One region of the Priestia filamentosa genome, then DNA from elsewhere that is predicted to be linked to it. Evidence: predicted binding sites of a transcription regulator. Region 1 holds the regulator's gene; the other holds the start of a gene.

The links. Region 1 encodes NrdR, which represses ribonucleotide reductase genes. Its sites were predicted from a motif close to AACACNATATATNGTGTT; they were not measured.
Region 2: the regulator NrdR is predicted to act here: its motif matches at 5,233-5,250, upstream of B9N79_RS02325 (vitamin B12-dependent ribonucleotide reductase).

What each region holds. Positions count from the first base shown of each region.
Region 1 covers NZ_FXAJ01000001.1:149,572-156,225, forward strand. The annotation lists gene polA (DNA polymerase I) at 1-444, shown strand, start outside; gene mutM (DNA-formamidopyrimidine glycosylase) at 522-1,358, shown strand; gene ytaF (sporulation membrane protein YtaF) at 1,445-2,080, shown strand; gene coaE (dephospho-CoA kinase) at 2,102-2,698, shown strand; gene B9N79_RS00855 (glyceraldehyde-3-phosphate dehydrogenase) at 2,832-3,863, shown strand; gene speD (adenosylmethionine decarboxylase) at 4,208-4,588, shown strand; gene nrdR (transcriptional regulator NrdR) at 4,759-5,223, shown strand; gene B9N79_RS00870 (replication initiation and membrane attachment family protein) at 5,248-6,654, shown strand, end outside.
Region 2 covers NZ_FXAJ01000001.1:429,073-435,726, forward strand. The annotation lists gene gcvT (glycine cleavage system aminomethyltransferase GcvT) at 1-879, shown strand, start outside; gene gcvPA (aminomethyl-transferring glycine dehydrogenase subunit GcvPA) at 876-2,228, shown strand; gene gcvPB (aminomethyl-transferring glycine dehydrogenase subunit GcvPB) at 2,215-3,687, shown strand; gene B9N79_RS02315 (rhodanese-like domain-containing protein) at 3,742-4,128, opposite strand; gene B9N79_RS02320 (lipoate--protein ligase family protein) at 4,312-5,145, shown strand; gene B9N79_RS02325 (vitamin B12-dependent ribonucleotide reductase) at 5,339-6,654, shown strand, end outside.

The sequences.
Region 1 (6,654 bases):
AAAGAAGCACAGAAATTCATTGATCGTTATCTAGAAAGTTTCCCAGGCGTTCAAGCTTACATGAATAATATTATCCAAGATGCCAAGGAAGCAGGCTATGTCACAACACTTCTTCATCGTCGTCGCTATCTTCCAGAGCTTACAAGTCGTAATTTTAACTTAAGAAGCTTTGCAGAACGTACGGCTATGAACACACCAATTCAAGGAAGTGCAGCAGATATTATTAAAAAAGCTATGCTTGAAGTGCAAAAGCGTCTTAAAGAGGAAGAGTTAGAAGCAAAACTTCTTCTTCAAGTCCACGATGAATTAATTTTTGAGGCTCCAACAAGTGAGATTGAGAAACTTCAAAAACTTGTACCAGAAGTGATGGAACATGCTATTGAATTAAGCGTGCCGTTGAAAGTTGATCATGCGTACGGAGAAACGTGGTTTGACGCTAAATAATAAAAGTACAATCAGTGAAGGGAAACTTTTCCCTTCACTAATTATGTTTAACAACATATAAGAAAGAAGGGACATCAATGCCAGAACTACCAGAAGTCGAAACCGTTCGTAAGACACTTATAAATCTTGTAAGTGGAAAAACAATTACAAGAGTGAACGTTCTTTGGCCGAATATTATTAAGCGTCCTGTTGAAGTTGCTCAATTCACAGATGCTTTAATAAATCAAAAGATTCATGACGTTGGACGAAGGGGGAAATTTCTTCTTTTTTATCTCGATGATTATACACTTGTATCTCATTTAAGAATGGAAGGAAAATATCGTCTTGTCGAGCAAGGGGAAGATCTTAACAAACATGACCACGTTATGATGCTTTTCAGTGATGGAACAGAGCTTCGTTATAATGACGTTCGAAAGTTTGGAACACTTCATCTTTTTAAAAAAGGAACAGAGTTTGATTCAGGTCCGCTTGTTGGGTTAGGGCCAGAGCCTTTTGCAGAAGAGTTTACAACTGCATCTCTACAAGCAGGGTTAGCGAAAACAAATCGGAAAGTAAAAGTAGCCTTACTAGATCAGAAAATTGTTGTAGGGCTTGGGAATATCTATGTAGATGAAGCGCTGTTTAGAGCGGGAATTCACCCTGAACGTGTTTCTCACACACTTGGTGAAGAAGATATTGTTCGTCTTCATCAAGAAATTATCGCAACGCTTGCTGAGGCAGTAGAAAAGGGTGGAAGCACAATTCGTTCTTATGTGAATACACAAGGAGAAATTGGCACATTCCAACATCAACATTTTGTATATGGGAAAAAAGGCGAGCCTTGCCAAAATTGTGGAACAGAAATTGAGAAATTTACTGTAGGCGGACGCGGGACACATATTTGTCCATCATGCCAACCTTTTCCTAGAATATAATAAGTATATAAACTTCGTCAGCTTTTAATAACAATGGATGGGCTTCTTCCATATAGTAATCGTAAAGAACTGGAAGGAGCCTAGTAATGACAGCACAACTTTCTTTATTTTTATTAGCATTTGCTGTAAGTCTTGATAGCTTTAGCGTTGGCGTAACATATGGATTGCGTCGCATGGGGCTGCCTTTTAAATCCATCATTATTATTGCTTGTTTTTCTATGTTTTCTCTTGTTTTTTCAATGTTTGTTGGAAAAGGCCTTTCTGCTGTTTTTTCACCAGAGGTGATGGAGAAAGTAGGCGGTGGAATTTTAATATTTCTTGGTGGATGGGTATTATTTCAATTTTTTCAGCAGTCAGATGAACCCCACAATAGAGTAGGCCCAAAAGTGCTCCTTGATTGGGAAATCAAATCATTAGGAGTAGTTGTCCACATTTTAAGAAAACCAACTTCAGCGGACTTTGATCGGTCAGGATCTGTTACAGGGATAGAGGCTGTTATGCTTGGTTTAGCCCTCTCGCTTGATGCTTTTGGGGCAGGAGTAGGAGCTTCCCTTTTAGGATATTCAACTATCTATCTTGCTATAGTTGTCGGGAGTATGAGTGCGCTCCTTTTGTATGCTGGTTTGAAATGTGGAAATGCTTTTTCACAACTTAGTTGGATGAAGTTTTTTTCATTTTTACCAGGTGTGTTACTTATTGTACTTGGAATATGGAAAATGTAAAAAGTGAAAGGACGAAGAAACATGGCCATTACAGTTGGATTAACAGGAGGAATTGCAAGCGGGAAAAGTACTGTTTCCGCTATATTGAGAGAACATAATATTCCTGTTATTGATGCAGATATTATTGCACGTGAAGTTGTAGAACCAGGAAAAGAAGCTTATAACCAAATTGTTAAATGTTTTGGTCGTGATATTCTTTTAGAAGATGGGACACTCAATCGCAGTGCTCTCGGAGAGATTGTGTTTAATGATGAGCAAAAAAGACAGCAATTAAACGTTATTGTTCATCCAGCAGTGAGAAAAGAAATGCTTTCTAAAAGAGATCATTATTTGCAACATGAAAGAAACGTTATATTAGATATACCGCTTTTATTTGAAAGTAATCTAACCCATCTTGTTGATAAAGTACTGCTTGTATATGTTGATGAAGAGGTACAGCTTAAACGTTTAATAGAGCGAAATGGCTTTAGTGAACGTGAAGCACTAGCACGTATAAAAGCTCAGGATCCTCTCAAGGATAAAGTGGCAAAATCGGATGGAATTATTAATAATAATGGCTCAAAAGAAGAAACAAGGAAGAAAGTTACACATATTATTGAAAGTTGGAACTTAAAATAGTTAAAAGAGGTCATCTCTTTTAGCTATTTTTTTTGAAATGTGTTTTTTAACTATAGCGTTTTCTTTTTAATGTGTTATACTTAAGTAACAATAAAAGATAAAAAGTATAACATAATTTGAGAGGGGAATGGCTATGAAGGCAAAAGTAGCAATTAATGGATTCGGAAGAATTGGTAGAATGGTATTCAGAAGCCTAATAAAAGAAAGCGGTGTTGATGTTGTAGCAATTAATGCAAGTTATCCAGCTGAAACACTTGCACATCTTATAAAGTATGACACAATTCATGGTAAATTCGATGGTGAAGTCATTCCTTTAGAGAAAGAGCTTCTTGTAGACGGAAAGAAAGTGCTGCTTTTGAACTCAAGAGATCCTCTTTTGCTTCCATGGGGAGATTTAGGAGTAGATATTGTTATTGAAGCAACTGGAAAGTTCAATTCCCGAGATAAAGCACAGCTTCATATTGATGCAGGGGCGAAAAAAGTAGTGTTAACAGCTCCAGGGAAACAAGAAGATATAACAGTTGTAATGGGTGTGAACGAGGAAAAATTAAATTTGGAGAAACATCATATTATTTCGAATGCTTCATGTACAACAAACTGTTTGGCACCTGTCGTAAAAGTTCTCGATGAGAATTTTGGAATTGAAAACGGCTTGATGACAACTGTTCATGCTTATACAAATGATCAAAAAAATATTGATAACCCACATAAAGATTTACGACGTGCGCGTGCATGCGGTCAATCAATAATTCCTACATCAACTGGGGCAGCAAAAGCTCTTTCGCTTGTACTTCCTCATATGAAAGGTAAAATGCATGGAATGGCTCTTCGTGTGCCAACGCCAAATGTTTCACTTGTCGATCTTGTTGTGGATGTGCAAAAGAACGTAACGACTGAAGAAGTTAATAAAGCATTCCAGCAAGCTGCTGCAACAAACTTACGAGGCATATTAGACTTTTCAGAAGAACCGCTTGTTTCAATTGACTATAATACAAATCCATTCTCAGCTATTGTTGATGGACTATCAACTCTCGTGATGGCTGATCGAAAAATTAAAGTATTAGCATGGTATGATAACGAATGGGGATACTCCAAAAGAGTTGTCGACCTTGTTAAGTTAGTGGGAAAAGAGCTTTTTCAACAAGCTGAACTTGGGATGAGTTAGAAAAAAGCCTGCCTTAATGGTGGGCTTTTTTACATAATTTTAATTGGCAATAAAGCTTTATAGAAATATTTCTCATTTTAAAAATGAAATCATAAATAAATATAGCTTCACAAATCCTAACGAAGTGGCACTTCTCTTTTTTATTTAAAAAAGATGTGTTGCAAAATAATTATAAACAAAGTATACTATGTTTTGTGAAATTCTTATAAGCCTTTTGCAGGCTAGCTACTTAAAGGGTTAGGACCTCCTTGGACTAACTTTCCCCCGTGGTAGTTAACGTGCGCTAGTGATCAGAGACTTATAAGGAATTTGTATTTAAAAATGTTGAAGGGGGAAACATAAGTATGGAAACAATTGGTCGTCACGTAATCTCAGAGCTATGGGGATGCGATTTTAACAAGTTAAATGATATGGATTTTATTGAAAAAACGTTCGTTGATGCAGCACTAAAATCAGGTGCTGAAGTTCGAGAAGTAGCTTTTCATAAATTTGCTCCACAAGGTGTAAGTGGAGTTGTTATTATTTCGGAGTCTCATTTAACAATTCACAGTTTCCCAGAGCACGGCTATGCAAGTATTGATGTTTATACGTGTGGAGAGATGGATCCTAACATTGCAGCAGATTACATTGCTGAAGAGCTAGGAGCAACAACTCGTGAAAATATTGAAGTTCCACGTGGAATGGGTCCTGTTCAAATTAAACAAAATCAAGCAAATGCGTTATAATAATAATACAGCTGTAGAAAGAGGTGTCTATGTACACCTCTTTTTTGTTATATCCTTTTATAAGTGGCAAACTAAGTAGCAGAAAGTAGAACTGTTTGTAATAAACCTTGTATTTATAAAAGAAGTTCTATAAGATAAAAATACAAAAGTGAGAAGTTGGAGCTGAGAATATGAAATGTCCTTCTTGCCATTCAAATAGCACAAGAGTCTTAGATTCACGACCAAGTGATGAAGGACGTGCTATTCGTAGGCGTCGTGAATGTGAATACTGTCATTATCGTTTCACAACATTTGAAAAAGTAGAAGAAATTCCGCTTATTATTGTTAAAAAAGATGGTGTGCGTGAAGAGTTTAGTCGAGAAAAAATCTTACGCGGTCTTATTAGAGCTTGTGAAAAAAGAGCGGTACCATTAAAAAAACTTGAGGAAACAGTACGAGAAATTGAAACAGAGCTTCGCAATCAAGGAGGATCTGAAATTTCATCTGATTTTATTGGTGAAATGGTGATGGAACGTTTAGCAAAGATTGATGAAGTAGCTTATGTTCGCTTTGCCTCTGTTTACCGTCAATTTAAAGATATTAACGTATTTATTGATGAATTAAAAGAATTAATTAAAAAAGAACAGCAGAAATAACCGGAGAAGAAAGGTACGAATAATATGACTTCTCAACATTGGAAAGAATTGATTGCTATTGATCGTTATGTTGTTCATACAAATGATATTCTCCATGACTATGATCGTCAAATTATTACAAAGCTTTATCAGCCTCTTATCGGTCCAATCGGCTACAGTTTGTATATGACATTATGGAGCCAACTGAAAGAAAAAGAGCACTGGGGAAAAGAAGTCACCCATCATTATTTAATGGCTATGATGCAGTGTGGTCTTCCAGAAATCTATAGAGAGCGTCAAAAGTTAGAAGGAATTGGTCTATTAAAAACATTCGTGAAGGAGGAGCAAGAGCATAGGCTTTTTGTTTATGAATTAATCCCACCGCTAACTCCTCACGAATTTTTTAATGATGGTGTTCTAAACGTTTATTTATACAATCGACTAGGTAAAAACGTTTTTCAGAATGTTAAACAACATTTCTTATATCCCTCTCTGTCAAAAGATCAGTTCAAGGACGTTACTCGTTCTTTCAATGACACATTCCAAACTCTACATATGAGCGAAATAAGCAGTGTGCAAAAAGAAGTAAAAAGCACATTAACGAATAAAGAAAACCTTAAATATGTAGGAGAAGCAAAAAGTAACGGTATATCACTTGATGATCACACGTTTGATTTTAAGCTTTTTCTAGCAGGTCTTAGTGATACAATGGTACCTAAAAAAGCGTTAACAATAGAAGTGAGAGAAGCAATTCAAAAAATCTCCTTCCTTTATAAAATAGATCCGATAGAAATGAAAAATGTTGTTATTGATGCAATTGATGAAAATGATGAGATCAACATTGAGAATCTTCGAAAGTCGGCACAAAACACGTATTTATTTAAATCAGGGGAAAGTTTGCCAACGCTTGTCGAAAAAATACAGCCTGATAAATTAAAAGAGGAAGAGAAAGAGCTAATAGGGCAAAATCCTGAAGATGAGCTCATTCCTCTTTTAAATAATATTTCGCCAAGAGAGCTTCTAGAAGGATGGTCACAAGGTGCTCAAGCTTCAAAAGCAGATTTGCAAATTATTGAAGACGTGATGTTTAAGCAGAAGCTAACACCTGGGGTTGTGAATGTTTTGATTTATTACGTGATGATTAAAACAGATATGAAGTTATCAAAGTCATACGTAGAAAAGATTGCAAGTCATTGGGCGCGAAAAGGAGTTAAAACAGTAAAAGAAGCAATGGATCTTGCTAAGAACGAGCATAAAGAATATCAGCAGTGGGAAGAGACGAAAAAGCAGTCAACAAATAAGAAAACAAGAAAACCTATAAGAAAAGAAATGGTTCCTGATTGGTTGAAAGAAAAAGAAGAAAATTCTGTTGAAAAGCTAGATGATGAAGAGAAAATAAAAGAAGAAGAGCGTAAAATGGAAGAGATATTAAAGCACTATCGCGAGTCAGAA
Region 2 (6,654 bases), 280 kb from region 1:
CTTTCTCCAGGAAAAGCTCAGTATACGGCAATGTGCTATGAAGATGGAGGAACTGTTGATGATTTGCTTGTTTATCAGCTTTCTCTTAACTCTTATTTTGTTGTTGTGAATGCTTCAAATATTGAGAAGGATTTTGACTGGATGAAAGCCCATCTTACCCCTGATGTTACGTTAACAAATGTATCAGAAGAAATAGCTCTTATCGCTCTACAAGGTCCTTCATCAGAAGAGGTATTAAGTAAACTAACTTCTCTTGATCTTTCTGAAATAAGTTTTTTTAATTTTCGAAATAGTGTCTCGGTAAATGGGGTTGAAGTGCTGATTTCAAGGACTGGTTATACAGGAGAAGATGGATTTGAAATTTATTGTCAAAAGAAACAGGCGTCTTTCTTATGGGAAACCATTCTAAGAGCAGGAAGAGATGAGGGATTATTACCATGCGGATTAGGAGCAAGGGATACCCTTCGCTTTGAAGCAGCCCTTCCCCTTTATGGGCAAGAGCTTTCACACGACATCACCCCATATGAAGCAGGAATTGGTTTTGCCGTTAAGTTAAATAAATCTTCATTTATCGGAAAAGAAGCCCTAGTAAAACAAAAAGAAACAGGCGTAAAGCGAAAACTTGTTGGTCTCGAAATGATTGAACGCGGCATCCCTCGTCATGGCTACCGGGTTTTTGTAGATGGAAAAGAAGTTGGAAAGGTAACAACAGGAACGCAATCTCCAACTCTTAAAAAAAATATTGGGCTGGCTCTTATCAATGAAGAATATACCTCTCTTGCAAGTGAAGTGTTTGTTGAGATTCGTAATAAGTTTGTGAAAGCATCCATTATTAAAACACCGTTTTATAAGCGGAAAAAAGGAGTAAAAACGCTATGACCCATCATTACTTGCCAATGACAGAAGAAGATCGTAGAGAAATGTTAGCCGCAATTGGTGTTTCTACTGTTGATGAGCTTTTTGAAGATATTCCAGAAAGCGTTCGTTTTAAAAGAGAATACAAATTAAAAAAGAGAGCATCTGAAGCATGCTTAACACGAGAGCTTTATGCTTTATCAGCGCAAAATGCTTCAACAAAGCAATATGCGTCTTTTTTAGGCGCAGGTGTTTATGATCACTACATTCCCTCTGTTGTAGACCATATTATTTCACGCTCGGAGTTTTATACTGCATATACGCCATATCAGCCTGAGATTTCACAAGGAGAACTTCAAGCTATTTTTGAATTTCAAACGATGATTTGTGAATTAACAGGGATGGATGTTGCCAACTCTTCGATGTATGACGGAGGTACAGCGCTTGCGGAAGCAGCGATGGTAAGTGCTGGTCATACTAAAAAACGAAAAATACTTGTTTCGTCAGCTGTTCATCCAGAATCAAGAGAGGTGTTAAAAACATATGCAAAAGGCCAAAACCTTGCTGTTGTGGAAATTCCTCATAAGGATGGATTAACAAATTTACGAGTGTTAGAAGAAGAGATGGATGAAGATGTGGGAAGCGTTATTCTTCAATATCCAAACTTTTTCGGTCAAGTTGAACCTTTAAAAGAAATTGAAAAAATTGCTCATAAGCAAAATGCTCTTTTTGTTGTGTCGAGCAATCCACTCTCACTTGGCGTACTTGCTCCTCCGGGAGAATTTGGAGCAGATATTGTTGTAGGAGACGCTCAACCTTTTGGAATTCCAATGCAATTTGGAGGGCCTCACTGCGGTTATTTTGCGACATCTAAAAAATTAATGCGTAAAATTCCTGGAAGACTTGTTGGTCAAACAAAAGACAATGATGGAAAGCGAGGATTTGTGCTGACACTTCAGGCAAGAGAACAGCATATACGTCGTGACAAGGCAACGTCAAATATTTGTTCGAATCAAGCATTAAACGCTCTAGCAGCTTCAGTAGCTATGACATCACTCGGCAAAAGTGGTGTGAAAGAGATGGCAAAGCAGAATATGAGCAAAGCGCACTATGCGAAAAAAGCTTTTGAAGAAGCAGGGTTTGATGTTTGGTTTTCTAACGCTTTTTTCAATGAATTTGTTGTTTCTTTCAACTGTAGTATTCAGAAACTAAACGCTTCACTTTTGAAAAAAGGAATTATTGGTGGTTATGATTTAGGACGCGATGATATTAGCTTACAAGGGTGTATGCTTATTGCTGTAACGGAAATTCGTTCAAAAGACGAGATTGATAAATTTGTAGAAGAAGTGAGGGAATTTCATCATGAAAACTGATCAGCCGCTAATCTTTGAGTTGAGTAAGCACGGCAGAAAAGGTTATTCGTTGCCAGAACTTGATGTAGAAGAAGTAGACGTTTCTTCTATTTTAGGAGGAGACTATAAAAGAAAGGAAGAACCATTATTACCAGAAGTATCAGAACTAGACATTGTAAGACATTATACAGCTCTTTCAAAAAGAAACCACGGAGTGGACTCAGGTTTTTATCCACTTGGTTCTTGTACAATGAAATACAATCCAAAAGTAAATGAGGATGTAGCACGTTATCCAGGATTTTCACATATTCATCCATTGCAAGACGAAGGAAGTGTTCAAGGAGCTCTCGCTCTTTTATTTGACCTTCAGGAGAGTTTGAAGGAAATTACCGGAATGGATGAGGTCACGTTGCAGCCTGCCGCAGGAGCTCACGGAGAATGGACGGGACTTATGCTTATTCGTGCCTTCCATGAAGAAAAAGGAGACTTTAACCGAACAAAAGTGATTGTTCCAGACTCTGCACATGGAACAAATCCTGCTTCAGCTACTGTAGCTGGTTTTGAAACCGTTACTGTGAAATCAGATGAAAACGGGCTTGTGGATTTAAATCATCTCCAGCAGGTTGTTGGAGAGGATACAGCAGCTCTTATGCTTACAAACCCGAACACGCTTGGCTTATTTGAAGAAAATATTATTGAAATGGCTCAAATTGTTCACGATGCAGGCGGGAAACTTTATTATGATGGAGCAAATTTGAATGCTGTATTAAGTAAAGCACGTCCAGGGGATATGGGATTTGATGTTGTTCATTTGAATCTGCATAAAACATTTACAGGTCCTCATGGTGGAGGTGGTCCTGGTTCTGGTCCTGTTGGAGTGAAAAAAGAGCTTATTCCTTTCTTACCAAAGCCAGTGTTAATCAAAAAAGAAAATGGTTATACGTTTGACTATAACATTCCAAAGTCTATTGGTCGTGTTAAGCCGTATTATGGGAATTTCTCGATCAATGTGCGAGCTTATACATATATTCGCACAATGGGTGGAGACGGACTCAAGGCTGTATCAGAGTATGCAGTTCTCAACGCAAATTACTTGATGCGCAAGCTTGCTCCTTATTTTGATTTACCATTTAATCGACATTGCAAGCATGAATTTGTACTATCTGGAAAGCGACAGAAGCATTTAGGAGTAAGAACGCTTGATATGGCGAAACGACTTCTTGATTTCGGTTATCATCCTCCGACAATTTATTTCCCGTTAAATGTAGAAGAAGGTATGATGATTGAGCCAACGGAAACAGAATCAAAAGAAACATTGGATAATTTCATTGAAGCAATGATTACGATTGCAAAAGAAGTAGAAGATAATCCTGAAATTGTGCAAGAAGCCCCGCACACAACGGTTATTGGACGTCTTGATGAAACACTTGCAGCTCGTAAGCCTGTTTTATGTTATAAAAAAGAAGAAGTGAAAATTTAATAATCAAAAAGGATGGAGAGTATTCTCCATCCTTTTCTTATGTGTAAACCATTATCATTTCTTTGTTTTTACTTTGCCTGTCCAAAGTTTAAAGCCGCCTTTTAACTGATAGATGTCTTTAATTCCACGATGACGACGAATCATTTGTGCTGCTTTTCCTGTACGAATGCCAGCTTGATCGTAAAGATAGACAGGCTGATCTGGACGAAGCTCTTTAATACGCATTTTTAGCTGTGAAAGCGGGATATTACGAGCTCCTAGAATGTGCCCACCTTCAAAGTCTTTTTGTTCGCGAATATCAATAAGCTGTGCTTTACGGTACCCAGCGCGAAATTCTGCTTCCGTTAGCGATTTCATAATGCGGCGTTGCATGAGGAGCATAATGATCGAGTATACGATAAAAGCTCCTAATAAAATTAAAATGACGTAAATGCCTTCCATCAAACATAATCCTCTCTTTCATGTGACTACTAAAATACGAGATATCTCTATTATATAAGTTCTCTTTAAAAGAAGTAAAGCAACCACCTAAATTCTTTGCACGACAAATTGGTTTTGATAAACTGTATAAGAATGTTCAAAAAATAAGTGTCGAAAAAAGAAAAAAAGTTAGGGATGAGAAAGATGACAGAAGTTTGGCGTTTTATTAATTGGAGTAAACATTCACCGTATTATAATATGGCTCTTGATGAAGCTTTACTTGATTGGCATAGTGAAGGCAAAATTCCACCAACTATTCGTTTTTATGGATGGGACCCAGCAACTTTATCAATCGGTTATTTTCAAAAAGCAGAAAAAGAAGTGAATTTTGAAGAAGTAAGAAAACGCGGACTTGGATTTGTAAGACGGCCAACAGGTGGTAGAGGCGTTCTACACGATGATGAGCTCACGTATAGCGTTATTGTATCTGAGCAACACAAAAGCATGCCACATACGGTTACAGAAGCATACAGAGTAATTTCAGAAGGTCTCTTAGAAGGATTTCGCGCGCTTGGTTTAGACGCTTACTTTGCAATTCCACGAACAGAAGAAGAAAAAGAAGGATTAAAAAATCCAAGATCTTCAGTTTGTTTTGATGCTCCTTCATGGTACGAACTTGTTGTGGAAGGACGTAAAGTAGCTGGAAGTGCGCAAACTCGTCAAAAAGGGGTCATTCTTCAACATGGTTCTATCTTGCTTTCAATTGATGAGGAAGCGCTTTTTAGCATGTTCCATTATCCAAGTGAACGTGTGAAAGAGAGAATGAGAAAATCTTTTCGTAATAAAGCAGTTGCAGTAAATGATGTAGCTGGACGGATTGTTTCAATTGAGGAGGCAAATGAGGCTTTTAAAAGAGGTTTTGAAAAAGGATTGAACATTAAATTAGAAGAATACATCCTTTCAGAAGAAGAAGAAGCCTACGTTAAAAAATTAGCTTTGGATAAATATGCTAAAGATGAATGGAATTACCGTAGATAATCTCTCTCCCATTTTGCTTCAAAAAAGTGTACAATAAAAAAGTTGTGTTTTAAAAAAATAAGCAAATTCCGAAAAGGACTTGACAAAAAATCAATATATAGTATGTCGTTTATTGATGAATACTATATATTGATTAGTCGGTCCTTTTATGTTAGCTTTAATAATATAGTACAAGTAAGAGGGAGATGTGTGTATGACTGTTGTTCTAAACGAGGAACCAAAAGTGAACATTGAGAAATTAAATAAGGATATTGGTTTATTTCCTCAAGTTCATGAAATTACAGCAGATATGAATATGACTCATAAAGGCGTGTCAAGACTTGTAATGCTTGACAGATATTCGTTCAAAGATACGAAAAAGGTGACGTTAACAGAGGGAGACTTCGTTGTATTAACAGTCAAAGACGATCCTAAATTCCCTGCGCGCGGTCTAGGATTTATTCGTTCTATTAACTGGGAGAAAAAAACAGCAAAAGTATGGATTGAAGAAGAATTTCGCGGTTCTTTAACGGACGAGCTTGAAGTTCAAACTGGAATTGTTGAACGTTCACTAGACGTAATGGAAAAGCCGCTTGAAATTTTTTACGAGCAAATCGCTAAACGAAATGCAGTTGGTCTTTCTTCATCAGAGAAAACAGAAGAGAAGCGCCAAAAATGGTTTCAAGCTTTTTATGAAGAGTTGAAAAGCACAAATTTTGTACCGGCAGGACGCGTATTGTATGGAGCAGGGGCTAACACAGATGTTACATACTTCAATTGCTATGTTATGCCATATGTAAAAGATTCACGTGAAGGAATTTCAGAACATCGTAAGCAAGTGATGGAAATTATGAGCAGAGGTGGAGGAGTTGGAACAAATGGTTCTACTCTTCGTCCACGCAACACACTTGCTAGAGGCGTCAACGGAAAATCAAGCGGATCTGTATCATGGTTAGATGATATTGCAAAGCTAACACATCTTGTTGAACAAGGTGGATCTCGTCGTGGAGCGCAAATGATTATGCTTGCTGATTGGCACCCAGATATTGTGGAATTCATTATTTCTAAAATGCAAAATCCACGTATTTTACGCTTCTTAATTCAAACAACAAAAGATGAAGGAATTAGGAAAGCGGCGGAGGACAAGCTGAAGTTTACACCATTTACAGCGAATGAGCGTGACATGTATCAAGGCATCTTAAATTATGAAAACATTCCTGGACAAGGTGGATTTCCTGCAAAAGTGATTGAAGATGCAAAAGAGAAGTTAGCTGCAGGTGGAACATACAGCGTTCATAATGCTGAGTTTCTAACAGGAGCGAACATTTCTGTTTGTTTAACAAAAGAATTCATGGAAGCTGTTGAAAACGATACAGAGTATGAACTTCGCTTCCCAGATGTTGAGGCTTATTCAGAAGAAGAGATGAATGCCTACAATGAAAACTGGCATGAAGTTGGGGATGTACGTAAATGGAAAGAACAAGGATACAGTGTGCGCACATATCGTAAAATCAAAGCAAAAGAGCTTTG